DNA from 4 places in the Paenibacillus kribbensis genome. Region 3 is predicted to be linked to each of the others. Evidence: riboswitches for the same ligand, from Rfam matches in the RefSeq annotation. Region 3 holds a riboswitch; each other region holds the start of a gene.
What was found. A riboswitch is a leader RNA that binds a small molecule or an ion and turns the genes downstream of it on or off. The one in region 3 is predicted to bind cyclic di-GMP.

Region 1: it holds a riboswitch for cyclic di-GMP, as region 3 does, so the genes downstream of both, B4V02_RS19225 (glycosyl hydrolase) here and B4V02_RS22990 (transglutaminase-like domain-containing protein) in region 3, are expected to answer to the same signal.
Region 2: it holds a riboswitch for cyclic di-GMP, as region 3 does, so the genes downstream of both, B4V02_RS12460 (anti-repressor SinI family protein) here and B4V02_RS22990 (transglutaminase-like domain-containing protein) in region 3, are expected to answer to the same signal.
Region 4: it holds a riboswitch for cyclic di-GMP, as region 3 does, so the genes downstream of both, B4V02_RS11535 (non-ribosomal peptide synthetase) here and B4V02_RS22990 (transglutaminase-like domain-containing protein) in region 3, are expected to answer to the same signal.

Annotation. Positions count from the first base shown of each region.
Region 1 covers NZ_CP020028.1:4,306,123-4,310,460, reverse strand. The annotation lists gene B4V02_RS19235 (UDP-glucose dehydrogenase family protein) at 1-175, shown strand, start outside; gene B4V02_RS25950 (hypothetical protein) at 179-349, shown strand; gene B4V02_RS19230 (sugar phosphate nucleotidyltransferase) at 788-2,164, shown strand; cyclic di-GMP riboswitch class I at 2,320-2,400, shown strand; gene B4V02_RS19225 (glycosyl hydrolase) at 2,414-4,015, shown strand; gene B4V02_RS19220 (PD-(D/E)XK nuclease family protein) at 4,064-4,338, shown strand, end outside.
Region 2 covers NZ_CP020028.1:2,748,911-2,753,248, reverse strand. The annotation lists gene B4V02_RS12475 (TasA family protein) at 1-104, opposite strand, end outside; gene sipW (signal peptidase I SipW) at 204-788, opposite strand; gene B4V02_RS12465 (hypothetical protein) at 792-1,940, opposite strand; cyclic di-GMP riboswitch class I at 2,380-2,465, shown strand; gene B4V02_RS12460 (anti-repressor SinI family protein) at 2,503-2,679, shown strand; partial or broken gene B4V02_RS26650 (IS3 family transposase) at 3,048-3,677, shown strand; gene B4V02_RS12445 (MerR family transcriptional regulator) at 3,719-4,338, opposite strand, start outside.
Region 3 covers NZ_CP020028.1:5,159,498-5,163,835, reverse strand. The annotation lists gene B4V02_RS22995 (LPXTG cell wall anchor domain-containing protein) at 1-515, opposite strand, end outside; gene B4V02_RS22990 (transglutaminase-like domain-containing protein) at 881-1,696, opposite strand; cyclic di-GMP riboswitch class I at 1,709-1,789, opposite strand; cyclic di-GMP riboswitch class I at 1,829-1,907, opposite strand; gene B4V02_RS22985 (AraC family transcriptional regulator) at 2,014-2,889, opposite strand; gene B4V02_RS22980 (DUF445 domain-containing protein) at 3,421-4,338, shown strand, end outside.
Region 4 covers NZ_CP020028.1:2,538,802-2,543,139, reverse strand. The annotation lists gene B4V02_RS11535 (non-ribosomal peptide synthetase) at 1-2,387, opposite strand, end outside; cyclic di-GMP riboswitch class I at 2,520-2,609, opposite strand; gene B4V02_RS11530 (aldo/keto reductase) at 3,335-4,338, opposite strand, start outside.

The DNA of each region.
Region 1 (4,338 bases), 850 kb from region 3:
GGAAGAGTTCAAAAAAGTCGATCTCGTACAGCTGTCTTCCGTTTTGCGCAAGCCTGTTCTGATTGACGGCCGTAATGTATTCACAGAGGATCAGATTCAAAGCTCCGGGCTGGAATACTACTCCGTGGGTCGTCCGCGGATGAGCGGGTGGAATCGGGATAAGGTGGAAGCTTAAAAAGTGACTTTGGCGGTGTTGGGGGCGCTGCGCGTTCCATTTGATCTTCCGATCGCTGTTGCAGCGGGATTCCTGGATTGTATAAAACATTCCAAGGTAAGAATCCCATTGCAAAGGCGAACGCTGACGCTTCTACAGATTCAAATGGCCCGCTTCGCTGCTTTTACCGCATAAAGTCACGATTTTTAACCTCCCACCTTATGGGGGAGGTAGAAAGGGCGTATCGGAAGAAGCGGCACGCTTGAAGCCGCTCCTTCCGATCAAGGCCGCCATGCGGCTGCGCCGCGCCCGAACGTCTTTACAGGCTGACCGGACTTAATAATGTCCGGTCGTGCCTTTTTGCAATAAACGGTATGATCGGCATGATGCATTTTTGAGTAGCGCAGGGATGGATTTGAATCTGGAGAAGCGAAGCGTTCGCCTGAAAGCTTTCCAAAGGAAAGTTCGCATCGGAAGCATAAGCTTGGAACGGGATTCAAACCTTTATACGGTTTTATACAATCGAATGAATCCCGGTCCAACAGCGATCGTAAGATCAAATGCAGCCCGTAGCGGGCTACTCAACCTTGCCCATCCGATCACCCACACATTATAGAGAGGAAGTGGAGAGTTATGAAGCTCGTACTTTTGTCTGGTGGTTCCGGTAAAAGATTATGGCCTTTGTCTAATGATTCCCGTTCCAAACAATTTTTAAAGGTACTGGAGAGCCCGGAGGGGATTTCGGAATCTATGGTGCAGCGGGTATGGAGACAGTTGGGGGACAACCAATTATCTGAGTCCTCGTTCATTGCGACAGGGAGAGCACAGGTCGAAATGATCCAGAGCCAGGTCGGACAGGATATACGTATCATTGTTGAGCCGGAACGTAGAGATACCTTCCCTGCCATTGCGCTGACAGCAACTTATCTATATTCCATTGCTGGTGTTTCGCCTAATGAAGTTGTTGCTATATTGCCTGTAGATCCTTATGTAGAGGATGCTTTCTTTGCTACAGTTGCCCAGTTGGAGCACACACTTCAGGAGAGTGAAGGCAAGCTTGCATTAATTGGAGTCGTTCCTTCCTATCCATCTGAGAAATATGGTTATATTATTCCAAAAAATGATGCCACCCAAGGGAGCACAGGCTACCGTGAAGTGAGCCACTTTCAAGAGAAACCCGACCGTGAGCAGGCGGAGCGTCTAATTGAACGCAATGCTCTATGGAACTGCGGGGTTTTTGCATTCAAATTAAGCTATTTGCTTGATATCTTGGCAGCCAAGGGTTTGCCGCTGAACTATGAAGAAATGCAAAAGCAATACGCATCTCTGGAAAAAATCAGTTTTGACTATGAAGTAGTCGAGAAGGAGAAGGACATTGTGGTTCTTCCGTATGATGGATTCTGGAAGGACTTGGGCACCTGGAATACGCTCACAGAGGAAATGTCCCATCAGCAAGTGGGCAGAGGGGTAGTAACGGAGGATTGCGTCAACACAAGTCTCATTAACGAGCTCGACATTCCTGTGGCGATTATCGGGACAAATGATCTCATTGTTGCCGCCAGCCCGGACGGTATTCTTGTGACCAATAAGGCGGAAAGTCCACGCATTAAGGAAGTGCTTAAGGCTCATGATCAGCGTCCGATGTACGAGGAGCGTCGTTGGGGGCAGTATCGAGTTGTGGATTATGTAAAGTACGATGAAGGCAACGAGGTGCTGACCAAACGAATCCGCGTGCGCAAAGGTAAAAATATCAGCTACCAGTTGCATTTCAAACGCAGTGAAATCTGGACCATTATCAGTGGTGAAGCGGAAATTATTTTGAATGAAAAGCTGCACAAAGTGAAGGCTGGTGATGTCGTGCGTATTCCTGAAGGAACGAAGCATAGCATTTTGGCCGTGACCGATGTGGATTTGATTGAGGTGCAAACGGGGTCTGAGCTGGTCGAGGAGGATATTGTACGTTTTTGCATGAATTGGAATGAAATTTCTCGTCACCAATTTATTTCATAAATTTCTTCGTAAAAATGAAAAAAAGACGAATTGATGAATATTTATAGCCCGAACTGTCGAAAATGCACGAAAATCTGTAAATTCTTGCACTTGACCTATTAAATTTTGGTAAAAAAAAGTCGATACTTAGGGTAAGAAGGAATCCAAACTCCTTCCAACGATAAACGCAGCCCTGTCGAAAGGTAGGTACGCAAAGCTAAAGGGCCTTCCGTAGGGATGGCAGCCTGGCTACCGAAAGGAAGAGCAAAAGTGAGATTCGATTTTATTCCTCTGTATCGACTGATACGCCATGCACTCCCCGTAGTTATACTTTTTTCTTTGTTGCCCGTCGGTTTTGGTGAATCTCTGTCCGTGGCGAATGCCGCTGCATTACAGCCTGTTGATTCGGACGCTTCTACTCAGGCCCGTGAACTATACAGCTATTTACTCAGCATCTCGGGGAAAAAAATAATCACCGGTCAGCATGATTATTTGGAAAGTCCAGATGAACTAAGTAACAAGATCCAAAAAATCAGTCAGTCGTATGTGGGTGTGCACGGCTATGAGATGGGAGCCATCTCCGGCCAATCTGCCGATACGGAAGCAGAGCAACGTAAAAATGTCGTCGATAGTGCTATCCGCTGGAACAGATCCGGTGGCATTGTGACGATGACTTTTCATGAAGCACTGCCAGGTAGACCACTGACTTGGGCCAATGTGCAGGCGAAAGTAAGTCAGACGGAGTTCAATAAATACGTGACGCCAGGCACTACGCAATACAACCTCCTCATTGCCGATCTGGATAAGGTCGCTGTATCGTTAAAGCAGCTTCGTGATGCGGGTGTTCCGGTTTTATGGAGACCTTATCACGAAATGAACGGTGACTGGTTCTGGTGGGGAAACAAAAACAATTTCAATCAGCTATGGAATATCATGTATGACCGTTTTGTAAACACACATCAATTGAACAATTTGTTGTGGGTATGGAGCCCGAATGCTCCTAATTCGTACACCTTTCCGTATACCCCTAAATATCCGGGAGATGACAAGGTGGACATCTTGGCTGTAGACATTTACAACAATGATTTTAAACAAAGTCATTATGAAGAACTGCTCGGATTGGCAGGGAATAAGCCGATTGCCATCGGGGAACACGGTGAGATGCCAAGCTCCGAGGTATTACAGGCTCAGCCCAAATGGGTGTATTCCATGACTTGGGGCAAGATGCTCTCGGAGAATAACACAACGGATCAAATTCAGGATTATATGAATGATTCGAGGAGCTTGACGCGAGATGATGTGGAAAATGGATTGGCAGCCATTCAACAACCCGGGACAGATGTACCGACCATACCGGATGGGGGGCAAAGCGATCCTTTCCCGGCTCCGCCAGTAGTGATCGTTCCCCCGGCTCCGGCGCCTCCTTCTGTTTCGGATGAGGTTTATGCGAACGGGCTGCGGGGCGAGTATTTTAACAACATGAATCTGGATGGTAGTGCTGCTTTGGTCCGTACAGATAGCAAGCTGGACTACAACTGGCGTGCTGCTGCAGCTGATGCCAAGGTGAATGCTGATCAGTTCTCGGTTCGCTGGACCGGTAAAATAAGGCCTCAATATAGTGAGACCTATACATTTACAACGATATCCGATGATGGTATCCGCGTATGGGTAGACGACAAGCTGATTATTGATAGCTGGTTCAAACAAAGCTGGACAGAGCGTAAGGGCAGTATCACCTTGCAGGCGGGGAAAATGGTAGATTTAAAAGTTGAATACTATGATGAAAAAGGCGACGCGATGGCACGTCTGATGTGGGAAAGTCAGCATGAAGCGAAAGCGGTTGTTCCCGGTAACGCTTTGTTTCTTCCTTAATAGATTCTCTTTCCCGGTCAAAAATTTTGAGGAGAGAGAGTGGATTATATGATGAAAAAATGGTTGACCCACAGGTATACGGCAGTATTATCAGGGCTTTTTGGGATCGCAATAATAGCGCTGATTGCTTGGTTGATTTACACGCCTTCAAGGAGCGTAGAACTGCAGACGGATAAAGTAGCGGCAGCCAGTCCGGTATGGAAGCTGGGTCAGAGGGATGACTCTTCGGCGGAATTTAAAGGGCTGGTCGATAGAAAAAGTGTCAATATTTCCGCCTCTGCTGCTTCTACCGAGACGTCTGCCAAAGGAGCAGCGGCAGTGAT
Region 2 (4,338 bases), 2.4 Mb from region 3:
GTTTCCACGGAATCGCTAAAGTAAGCGAACGTGCCTCCGCCGATCAAAGACAATCCAAGCGCTGCGGCGGCTACCCCAATACCCAAAGTCTTTTTGATCCCCATACAAAATACCTCCCTAATTTTAAATGATTTTTTTTATATTGCATCCTTATGAAGTCATAAGGAGAACAACCGAAAGTTAGAAGCAAGCGTTTTAGTGCGTTATGGAGTTTTGGTGTCCGGTTGGGATACGTTCGGGTCTGACTTCTTGTCTTCCAGCGCCGAAATGGCTTTCCATAAGGACGCTAAGGCATACAGGAACAAAAGGACCCCCGGGATGATCAACAGTGTGACGTTCCCCAATTTCGTTCCGGCGAAGTTGAGAACGTATCCTACGTAAGGGACGGTAAAGCCGGTGTAAACACCGGTGACATTGGCCGGATCAACCGGCTCCAGGTCGGCGGCATCGTTGTTGTCTCCCTTGGTCCGGTAAAGGAGCTGACCGGTTAGCTTATTGCGGGTTACTTCGACGATGCGGTGGGTAATCAGCTTCTTTTCGTCCGCCCGGAAGGTGATGACATCGCCAGCGGTAAATCGGGTCATATCGCCTCCGGGCTTAATGGCCACGATGGAACCGGTAAGTATGGAAGGCTCCATCGAGCCGGACAACACCGTTCTCAACTGATAACCGTAGAAATTTGGTTCGCTGCCGGACATTTTCGACATGACGACGGAGCCGGCCACGGTAATAAAGGCAGCCGCCATCAGAAACGTCAGCGCATTTCTCAACCATTTTCGAATCCGCATAACTTATTCACCGCCTTTCGGATCATTGGCAGAAGAAGGGGCGGTATCGGCATCGGCGGAATCTCCAGCGGAGGAGGAATTTTCGCCCGCGTCGTCGTCGCCATCCGCAGAAGTCCGTACATCCCCGCCGCCCGTCTCGCCAACCGTCGGGTTCTCCCCATCGGCAGGCGTTTCACCCTTTGCCGGTTGTTCGTCTCCCGGCGGAGGCGTTTTGCCGTCGTTCGGGTTCTCGGTCTCGTCCGGAGCTGCCGTTTCATCCTCTCCGGCTTGCTCTTCTTGTTTGGCTTGCTCTTTATGATGCTTCTTCAGCCGTTCGATTTTCGCCAGCCGCTGCGCTTCCGCCTTCGTCAACAGCTGCGCTCTCTGCGCCTCCAGACTGGAGATGTCGGCGGTCAGACCTGCTATGGCCGACTGCAGGGAGGCCTGCACGCTTTCAAAGTAAACGAGCAGCTCTCCTCCGACTGGGTCTCCATCGACAGCGATCCGGCCATCGAAAGGTTGGGCGAAGGCAAAGGCTGCATAGCTATCGGCCTCAATGCTGTTGGACGTCATCAATCCTAATTGATGGACGGAACGCAAGTAGTTCAGGATCTCTTGCAGCGTCCCGCTTAACGGATCAGAAAGCATTCCGTGCCGCTTCAAAAGGTCGGTGATGCGGTCCAGCAGCGTCGTTTGCGACAGATTGGCGCAATTCGGCTCCAGCTCGTTCAGCGAGGTTAGCAGTTCATGAATCAGCGCGGAGGAGGAGGCTAGTTCCTGAAGCAGTTCCTGCCAAATGGACTGATTCAAGGCCTTTTGCTGTTCCAACTGCTGAATCATGGCGTTCAATTCACCGATTCGCACCGACAGGTCGGCCGCGGCCTCCTCCAACCGGCTGCTGACCTCGAATCCGCTTGCGCCCATCAATCTTCCTTTTAAAGAAGCGGCCCGTTCGAGGTGTTCGGCCAACAGCGAAAGTTGGCTTTCGATTTGGCTGGGGAATACCCGGCAAGCCTTAATTTCCAAATTATCCTCGTGTCCGCTGGTGAATCCTCCGAAAGTGGTGCCGACTTGCTGGGAGGTCCACAATAGCAAGGTAGAAAGGATCAATCCGGATTGTAGCAATTTAACCATAGTTTGTTTCTTTCGTTTTTTGCGCAGTTTGCGGATCACGTCAGTTCGGGATCTTCGCAGAAAAGGTTCCTCCTTTCTAAGCAGGATTTCATCTGTTCGTTGATATGTTCGTTATTAAGAACGAATTCCACGACTTGAATATACACGAAATCCTAGAAGAAAGGGAAACCGGAAAATCATTGAAAAATTCTTAATAAAGAACGGGAATCTTGAGTTTCCTTGATATTTTGGCCGTTTACGTTTATTTACCATGATTTTCGTTCTTTTTTAAGAACAAAATCTTGTTTTGTGACTTGCATCATTTTTTTTACTGTAATTGACAAGGGATGTGATCCATAAACAAAATACGCTAACTTTTCCCACGAAATCCGCTTGTTTAGTCTACGCAGAGCGACATACTTTTCATATCGGGGACATTATAATAAGAACCAAGGAAGCTTTCTGGCTGAAAGCCCGTTATCCATTGGCAAACTATAGCACCAGCAAAGGGTAAACCTGCCCGGAAAGCAGGGGCACAAAGTCCCAGATCTAAGGTAGAGATACTAGGATGGCTGGTCTACCCGGGACAAGCCCAAATAATGATCTTAGGAGGGGATTGCTGTTGGAAAAGTCCGCCCAGGTTATTGTTCGTGATCGGTCCCCTGGGGAAATCGATCCTGAATGGGTGGTTCTGCTCGCTATGGCCAAGGAGGCGGGGATATCCATCGAGGAGGTTCGGCGCTTTTTGTCGGGGGAACGATCATCAAATTATGCAGAATGGCATTTACATAATAAATAGCTGGAAAAGGTAGCTGGAGAATCGTCTTGAGCGGAAGTGGGACGATTCTTTTTTTCGGCGATTTTTCCTCGGAGGCAAAAAGGGGCGTAAAACGCGGCGCCAGCGCGGTGCAAGGGGAAAAACGGCGATTTTTGTATGCCAAAGGCGATTTTATTTGATCTTTTAAAGGTTAGTTGATTCCATTTTTCGTCATACGACTCAGCGTCCTTCCAATTCACAACGAAAGAACGATCAGTTTTGAAGCCCTTCTACATATATGAAATGTTCCAAGTTATGTGGAAAAATATAACTGGCCATGGGCGTATGGACCATATTTATGTTCAGCCAAAGCATGGCTTGGGACTGGAAGCCCGTAAGCAGTGGAAGTCGTGTCCAGGCACCGAATTAGTCGGATTATGAAGGAGCAGGGGGTGGTCTCCACGTACACGGTGGCGCAGTATAAGCCGCATAAAACCGCTTGTAACGAGGCCGCCACGGCTAATGTCCTAAATCGTAATTTTGACCAAACCGAAGCCAAGCGATTCGTCGTCAGCGATCTGACTTACGTAAAAGTCCAAAATCGTTGGCATTACATCTGCGTGCTGGTTGATTTATTTAATCGAGAGATCATTGGCTATAGTGCGGGCCCGAAGAAGGACGCTGCTCTGATTTCCCGTGCTTTTGCCACGGTGCAGGGGGATTTGCGCTAGATTCGGTGGTTTCATACCGACCGGGGCAGCGAGTTTAAAAATCAAATGATAGATGGACTTCTAAAGATGTTTGAAATCGGCCGATCAGTGAGTATAAAAGGCTGTCGGTATGACAACGCCGTGGCTGAAGCCACCTATAAAATCATGAAAACGGAGTTCGTGAACCAAATGAGCTTCCAGAGCCTTCGTCATTGGGAACTGGAATTATACGATTACGTCAATTGGTTTAACCAACATCGCATTCATGGAACATTAGGATATATGACGCCTATTCAATATCGCCATGTAGCCCTTAAAAAAGTTGTTTGATTTACTGTTGACAATCCACATTTTATCTTACGGGTGTCTTCTCAGTCCAACTCACGTAGAACTTGAAGTTGGATCTTTGTAATTTGGTTTGCCATCCCGTCCACCATCACTTCATCTAGAATATACTCCTCGTATGCATATTCCCCGATTTTTAATCCACTTTTTTCAATAAATTGAATAATCCTATCATAAGCTGCTTCAACTTCATTTCCTTTTTGGTAACCGACAGCATACAACCCTTTTGGTTTCACATGATAATCTAAATTCTCAACATTATTTGGTATCTTGAAAAATAAATGTTGATAATTATAGAAGTCTTTTTCCAGTATTTGTTCTTTCGCCAACATACCGCTTACAGGGTGCCCCAGATTCAATTCATGTGATTGAACATAATGAATAAGATCTGAGATAACAGTAATGTATGGCCATTCAGATAAGCCTAATAAATTTGGAGTAATCATGATTCTCTCTTCTTCTAAATACTGAATAGAAACGGAAGAAAGGTCCGCTTCTATTGCTTGTTCAGCAAGTTTCACTTTTGTCTCCATGATTGTTTTTAAATGTTCGAGTTTTTTAATTTTCTCCCCTATTTCAATGGACTTTCCCTTAAAAAGGGTGATTATATTGTCTGAGGTCTTATCATTTAAGAGGAACTTTATCT
Region 3 (4,338 bases):
ATCACTTTACCTTGGCGATCTACGGTAAAATGACCTACTTCCCCTTCCGTGTTCGTCAGAGGAGATGTGATGTCTGTGTAAATTTGAAATTGCTCAGGTAATTGAAAGGTAAAGGTATCTCCAGCTTTATACGTATGGTTCGGCAGCTCCCATTCATAGCTTAAATGGATAGCGGAGCCAATATCAATACGACTATCGGGATTATACACCGCATCAATAACATTTCCAGTGGAATCTGTGAGAGTTAGCTTGGTTAAAATACTTTCCTGAGTTGTCCTTACTACAGAAGTTGAGCCGGCAGTTGCTTCGATAGCTGGAGCCGGGATAGCAGGAGGGACGTTAATCGGCTCTGAAGGCTCTGGATATACATCGTTAGTCACACTCTCAACCGGATCGGTTCCTGTGGGCACTGGCAGAGCAGAGTCGGGATTTTGTGCATACGCTTGTGTTGTACTGAATAAGCATTGCAAAAAAAGCAATAACGCAACAATTGCTGCATTCCATTTTTTTCTCATACGGTAAACAAATCTCCTATTCTTAAATTATTTTTATTTAGCGGCTAATGGTTTATACCTTCGAGGTCGAGAGGGTTGTATTTATATATTCATCATTCATTCATATGATGCTAAGTTAGCCGCATTGAGCTTGATCATAATTTATGAAAATTCACATTCGGGGATGAATATCTCCTCCTTTAGTCCCGAAATTAGGATAAAGTTAGACTCAATGTCTTTCTGGACTAGAATACATGCCACATCTCAACAATTTCTCAACAAGGATAGAAAAAGAGCCTTGATCATAGGATCAAGGCTCTACAAGAAACGTGGTTTTATTTCTTCATCTTTTATTTTTTAAAATAATATTAATAAAAATATTGATATTAATACTGCTTTGTTTTAATGTATTTGGAGGGATCTTTGATCATTTCGAATTTTTGTTTACCCTTATACAGGGCTGCATCTACTGTAGTGTCTACGACCACCCACTGATTGTCGATGTAGACCTCATTCCAGGCATGGTAAGTGTCCACGTAGGAAGATTTGCCCATAACCAGCTTGGTTGGTACATCTACACTTCGTAACATAGCAGCCATCAGTGAAGCATAACCATAGCAAATATCCTTTTGTGAGCTTAACGTACGATCAATTTCCGGCAGATAGTCAGTCGTTAAGGCGAAGGCCTGATTGGAGTCATACTTGATATGACTAATTACGTAGTCATAGATTTTTTGAAGCTTTTCGCGATCCGTTGTTGCGCCTTGGGTTAATTCACGGGCTTTTTGAATCGCCTGATTGGTATCGCTCCAGTCAATATTTTGCACGGAATTGAGATATACCGCTTTGCTATCGTTTAGCTTTAACTCGATAGTATCTTGTCCTATCACTTTATATTGGTTACCACTAAGCTGTTCCAAAATACTAATGCTATAGTTCCCATTACCCATTTGGAGAGGAAATACTTCCTCGGATTTTCCGGGCGTCAGATTATAAGAGTATTTTTGCGCATCTTTGGTAACTAAAATCTTGGTTTTAACGTTAGGTTTAACAGGGTAACGCACACTGACCGTACCGTGATTTACATTGTTTTGATCCAGCCATGCAACACTATCACTATTAGCAGCGTAAGTTGTCGAATTTAAGAGTGTTATGGACAACATAAAAAATAGGAGAAGTACGGAAAATATCATTTTCCCCATAAAAAACTTCCTTTCGGTGGCCAGGCTGCCATCATAGTAGAAGGCCCTATAGCTTTGCGTCCCTGCCTTTCGACAGGTTTGCCATTTCGTATAAAGTTTTCGGGTAAAAAAGCACGACAAAAAGCCACTTCAACCGGTAGCTGGCTGCCATCATACAGAAGGCCCTGTAGCTTTGCGTCCTTGTCTTTCGACAAGTTTGCCATTTATCCTGAATAGCTTATATTTTTATTCTATCAGTTAGGTACTCTATTAGGCAAGTTTAAATCTCAAATTTCCCTATTTATCGACAAGGCAAGCTTGCAGATTATACAAAAGGCCTATTTTATACGATTTCTCCATTTTTTACGGTAGGAATGAGGTGTTTCTCCAATGTGCTCTTTGAACAGATTGATAAAGTGACTTGTGTTGGGAATGCCCACATATTGTGCGATGTCAACAATAGATACATCACTGGTTTTAAGCCAGCCCTGAGCAGCCGTGACACGAACATTAATAAGATATTCAATAGGAGAAAAGCCAGTCTGTTTTTTAAAGTTTTTAGCCAGATTAAACTTGTTCAGTCTGAACATGTCTGCCAGTGAATCCAGCGTGATCCGTTCACAATAGGATTGATCCAGATATTGCTTTGCCTTGCGTACCTCTTCGATCCCATCTGAATTCCCGTTGGGATTGGTGTAGGGGTGCTGTAAAATAACCGTTAACAATTCAACGATTAGCCTGGATGAGAGCAGTTCAGAGGATATGCTTCTTTCAGACTGTACATGTAATAACGTACGCAGCTTGTCCAATACCATACTTGGATCCTTTAATGAGATTACAGGTTTATTGTGCTTATCAAATTGTTCGTAGAAATTGTCAATCAGATTGCCGTGCAGATTAATGCTAATAAACTCCCATGTCTCCTGACAGGAAGTTTTGTACTGTACATATTCTTTGCAATTAATAAAAAGTAGATCATAAGGTCTCAATATATATTCCTTGTCCCTATATTGCAATTCCCCTCTCCCGGACAGGGTAAAAAGGAGCAAAAATGAGGTGAGCTCTTCCCGTTCCATTGTATAAGCATCTGTTTTGAAATAGCCTATTTCCTGTATATAAAAGAGGGATTTTTTTGCGAAAGCAGAGGGTGTACATACAATTGCAACTGGATCTTCGCTCCAGAGAGCCTGGGCCTTTTCTTGTTTTGTTGTCATATCCAATTCCTTTACAAAAGAACAATTTTAGTAAGCTAATTGTAGTTTGTTTCACGAATATCCTTTTAAAACCGAAGTTCCCATTTACAAAGGTTATTTTATCACATTAAAGTATGTTCATGAAACGATTAGAGCCTACACAATATTTAACCAGATATATCCAGGAGATATTGATATAAACGGGACAGGGTAAAAGTTTATGATAAATGTATTAATCTTGCAATTCCACTTTTTGAGTCGTATATCCTTTCGATTATAGGAAAAATGGGACTATATTCCGACAAAATGATTCGTAGGGCTCACTTTGCCGGAAAATAGATTTGGCTCTAAGTGTTATTTTGTTCACGAACATGTATGGATAGGTGTGGCTATGTGAACTTAATTTGTGTTATAGCGTAAATTCTTTCTCAATTTCACACAATTTGTCGAAAACAGAGTGTAGTAAGCTTTTGGAATTTGTACAGGCAATGATATGATGGGTACTATAGATGTAATGATATATATTCGAAAGTTAGTTTGGAGGATCTCAGGATGGGAAAAACAAAAAAAACGAAAACCGCAGCAGCCTGGTCACTTGTTATGATGGGAGCGGGCTTTGCTGCTACGCTACCTTTTCAACAATTTGGCTGGGCCCGTCTTTTGGCTGGATCTTTTGAGGCCGGACTTGTTGGAGGATTGGCAGACTGGTTTGCCGTAACCGCATTATTTCGTCATCCGCTGGGCATTCCGATTCCACATACAGCGCTTCTCCCCAAAAATCGGGGAAAGCTGACCGATGCCTTGGTTAACACGGTCGAAAACAATTTACTCCACAAAGAAAGTATTGCATCTAAAATTGCCGATATTCGGCTGGCCGAGCTAGTGCTGAAAAGCGTGGAAAAAGGAATACGCACGCCCGAAGCGGTCACTTTTATAGATGTCCTTGCCAAGCGACTTGTCCGCTCGCTTCCGCTGGCGGAGCTGGCCCCGGTGATCGCGGCCGGGATTAAGCGACAGGCGACTGAATTCGATATGGGGCCGTTGCTAGAGGCACTCGCCCGGCAAGCTGGAGCGCGGAAGTATGACCAACTCGCATTGGATTATGCGCTGGAGCAGACGGAGTCCTGGCTGCTGCGGGCAGACACCGGGGTTACCCTTGGCACCCTGGGGATGCAGGCCGTTAGCGGCTTGCAGGTCAGCGGGCTCATGCAGTTTGCCCTGAACGCCTTCCTTGGCTATTTGAATGAGGAGCGTATGGGCGAGATGATCCGTCACTTCTTGCTGGACCGCGTAGCGGAGCTCCAAAATGAAGGACATCCGCGCCGTCAGGCCGTCCTGGATGGCATCAACACACAGTTGATCCGTCTGGCAACCAAAGATACGGTCAAAGAGGGGCTGAATCACTGGAAAAACACCTTTATTGATTCTTGGGAAGGTGATGCAGCTGTATCAGGGAAACTCGAAGAGTTG
Region 4 (4,338 bases), 2.6 Mb from region 3:
AGCGGCAGCAGCTTTTGTTGTTGATCCATAATATAAATCCGGGTATTGGCAATGGGTTTGCCAATCGGTACCGATGAGTACCCCATATCCTCTTCCCGGTACGTCCACGCCGTTGCTATGACGCTCGATTCGCTTGGACCATAGGCATTCATATACTCCACGCTGTCCTTCCACCGCGTCACTAGTTCTTTGGTGATCGCTGATCCACCTGTCACCAGTTTTTTCAGTGCCGGCAGCTTGTCGGGTTCTATCCCCGCCAGATAGGTAGGCGGTAGCAATGCAATCGTAATTTGGTTTTCGTTGACAAAGCGCGCAAACTCATTCAGGTTATTAATAATATCTCGCGAAACCAGATAAAGCGTTCCGCCTCCCAGTAAAATCGTGAACATTTCCCAGACCGAAGCGTCAAACGAACTGCTGGCAAACTGCAGCATCCGATCCGATCCGTTCACGCCCCATTGTTCCTGGAAGAAACGCCAGAGGTTGATGATTCCCCGGTGTTCTACCATGACCCCTTTGGGCTTCCCAGTGGAGCCTGAGGTATAGATGATATAGGCCAAATCCTCCGGCTTGTTAACAGGTTGCAGATTGGCATGGCCATCCAGTTCCAAATGCTTCAACTCTTCGCCATCCACATCCATGATCGGGCCGTGATAAGTAAGCTTGTCCCGAAGATGCTTTTGCGTCAGCAGCATGGACGCGCCGCTGTCCTCCAGCATGTAGTGAATCCGTTCCTCCGGATAGTTCGGATCGATCGGCAGGTAGGCTCCGCCCGCTTTGAGCGTGCCCAGGATGCCGATGACCATTTCCATGGAACGCTCCATCATGATGGCAACGATATCGTCCGGCTTCACTCCACGCTCTCTCAAGACGATGGCCAGCCGATTCGCCTGCTCGTTCAGTTCCCGGTAGGTCAGTGTTTGCTCTCCCCAGACTAAAGCCGGATGATCTGCTCTTTGCTCCGCTCGTTCCTCAAACAGTCCATGGATCGTTTGATCCTTCGGATACTCCGCCTCCGTGCGATTGAAATCGCGAAGCAGCAGGCTGCCCTCTTCCTCCGGCACGATTTCGATTTGTGAAATAGGAGTTTCACTTTGTTCCATGGCTTGAGCAAATAAATATTCAAAGTGGGAAACGACATTCTCAATAGGGATGAATCTTTCAAAAGCCTGTATCTGATAGTCAAAATTAACGGCTACATCCGTTTTACCTTCTTGTCCCCATATAAAGAGATTAAGTGCATTCCTTTCATGATGATGCGGCATGCTTACAATCTGGGTTGCTGTACCGATCAATGATTCTCTGTTTTCCTGTTCTTCGAAAGAAAGCGATATATCAAACAGTTTTCCTTTCTCATGGCTATTCTCGTAAACTGCCCGGTAAATTTCACCGAAGGACATTTTCTGATGTCGGTAGCATTGCATAAGCTCACGTTTGATGCGCTTTATCAGCTCTTTAAAGCTTAGATCTTCTTCAGGGCTGATCCGCAGCGGCAGCACGTTGGCGAAATGTCCCATCGTTTGCTTATATCTCGCTTTGCCCCGGTTAAAAACCGGGACGCCGATCACCATCTCGTTCCGATTACAAACCCTGCTGAAATAAAGGAACAGTATGCCTAAAAAGTAATGGAACGACGAACACCCTTCCTCTTTGCAAAATTCAATCATTCGATTGTATAAGGTCTTGTTTATCGTTAAGGTTTGCCGATCACTCCAAGCGGAATCACCATCATCGAAGTTCACTCCTCTGCTCAATAGAGGCTCGGGAATGGTTTGGTATTTGTTCTTCCAGAACTCCCTGTCTTTTAAAAAGGCCGGAGAATTCAGATAATCCTGATTATCGGAGATAAAATCAGCATAGGAATAGACAGTTCTGTTCATTTCGTCAATTCCTTGCGCGAGTTTATTGTAATTGTCAAAGAGCTGATTGATTAAGAGAGCAAATCCCCATCCATCGATCACCAAATGATGAACTTTGAGTAAAATAAAATAGGTATTCAGGGTGCCTTGCAATAAATCAAATTGAAAATAAAAGCTATCAGATTGAAAAGGCTTTAAAAACTCCTTTTTCATCCAGTCGATGCAAAAAGAATTTGCATTTTCCTTCATCGAGAAATTATATAGCGGAACTTCATATTCAACTTCCGGCAGGAATGTTAAATAAGGTTCTCCCTTTTTATCGATAAAACGGGCACTAAGAGAATCATTCTGGCTGATTAGTAACTGCAAGCACTCCTTCATGATAGCCGTATCCAGGTTTCCTTTGATCTCAACATACCCACCAATATTGTAAATAGGTTTTTCAGGGTACATGCACTGTTCGAACCATATGTCTTTCTGATAGGAGCTTAACGGATACTCCTTAATAGTTATCATGCTCGTTTTCATAAAATTTCCTCCTGTTGTTAAGCATTTCATGCGTTCTACTCCATATGCCCAAACGACTTTCCATCACAAATAAAAGAAGCCTGTCCCCATATAAAAAACACAGGAACAGGCAGCAGAATTCACCTAGTTTCCTTTGGGAACCTGGCAATCATGGCTGTTGAATCCAGCTTTAGACCCATGGCTTTGTGTCCACCACTTTCGAGGTGTTTACGATTAACGGGAAATAAGTAAGTATATTTTTTGCATCTTTTGAACATCAGGTTGTACCGAAAACAGCAAGTATATCTACTGCTGTATCCACGCCTTCAGGTCCCCCTCCGGCGCCACAATGCGGTAAGCTTTGTTATCAGCTCGTTTTTTTTTCGAACCTTTTACCTTGGATTATATTTACAATAACCTGCAATTATATTTACAATACGTTGTTAGCAGCTGCGTGAAATACTTCATCCCCACCCCCCACATTCCAAGATGCCCACCTGGACAACTTTAGCGGTTTAGCTTTTGAATGATGAATTGTGAGCCATTTAGTATATTATTTTAATATGGAATATATATGAAATAAATTTAATCAATTGTACAATAATAAAAATATCTCATTTTGTCAATTAGTTCTAAGTTTTTAATATGTGTGTAAAGGAGCAATTATCGATTATATAACCACAAGATATAGTCGAAATCTTTGGTAAACAACAATATATAGTGCCATTTCACAATGGCTAATAAATTGTATATTCGCTCATAATAATTACTTTATTTTAAAAGATTATATATTTTCTTTTACAATTTATCATTGATGTGATATCCTTTAATCTTTTATCAGATTACGACAAAAATGATATTCCAAAGCTTCTCTCGCATTCGATGTTTTGCCAAAATTGGCGACGTGAGGTGTATAGGGAGTGGAGCAATTGGTGGGCATCTTCGGAAGAGTAATGTTTTAACCACGATTACTTCGATCTCAGCACTTGGTTGGAAACGTGGCTGATTATCTCAATCTCTCCTGCTGTCAAGGTAAACTGCATCGCCCTCACATTTTCCTGGGCATGATGTATTTTTGAAGCCCCAGGTATCGCAAATACGTTCTCTCCATGGGCGTTAATCAGCCAATTCAAGGCAATCTGCGTTGGCGTCACATTATATTGCTGGGCCAACTGTTCTAGCGTTTCAATCAGTGGCTTCGATCTCTGCAGCCCCGAATCCCGGAATGCCGCCGTCCACTTGCGCGGACCCTTTATTGACTTGACCAAATTCGGATTTTTATGGAATTTTCCGCTTAAGATCCCCTGCATTAACGGGGAGTAGGCAATGATCGCCACACCGAGCTCTTTGGCCGTGTCCAGAATTCCGTTTTGTTCGATTCTCCGGTCAAGAAGGCTGTATTTCACTTGATTCGAAACCAGGCGTAGGCCGTGCTCACGCAACACACGATCGGCTTCACGTATTTGTTGCGCGGAAAAGTTGCTTACACCCACATATTTAATCTTACCTTGCTCGACCAGTTTAGCCATCGCATTCATCGTCGCGCCGACCGAAGAAAAGGAGTAAGGCGAATGCACCTGATAAAGGTGAATCGTCCGTTGAGCCAAATGGTGAATACGTTCATCAATCGTTGCTGTGATGCTGCCTGCAGTGCGAAAGGCCGGCCACCATTTCGTAGCGATATTTGCCTCTTCCGCGAGCGGCCCTCCAATCTCATTTAACGTGCCAGCCAGCAGCTGCTCAGACTGTCCGCCACCGTATGCTTCAGCAGTATCAAACCAATTAATCCCACCTTCTAAACTAGTCTGAACAATTTGCCGTATATCCTCCCGACGCAGCGCCGGCCAGAATTTCCCGACCATCCCTTTTCCGTTGCTGAACTGCCAGCAGCCAAGCCCAAGCGGTGACAGCTTTAAGTCCGAGTTGCCCAGTTTGCGTAATTGCGTTGAGTCTGTCACATTTACCATTTTCG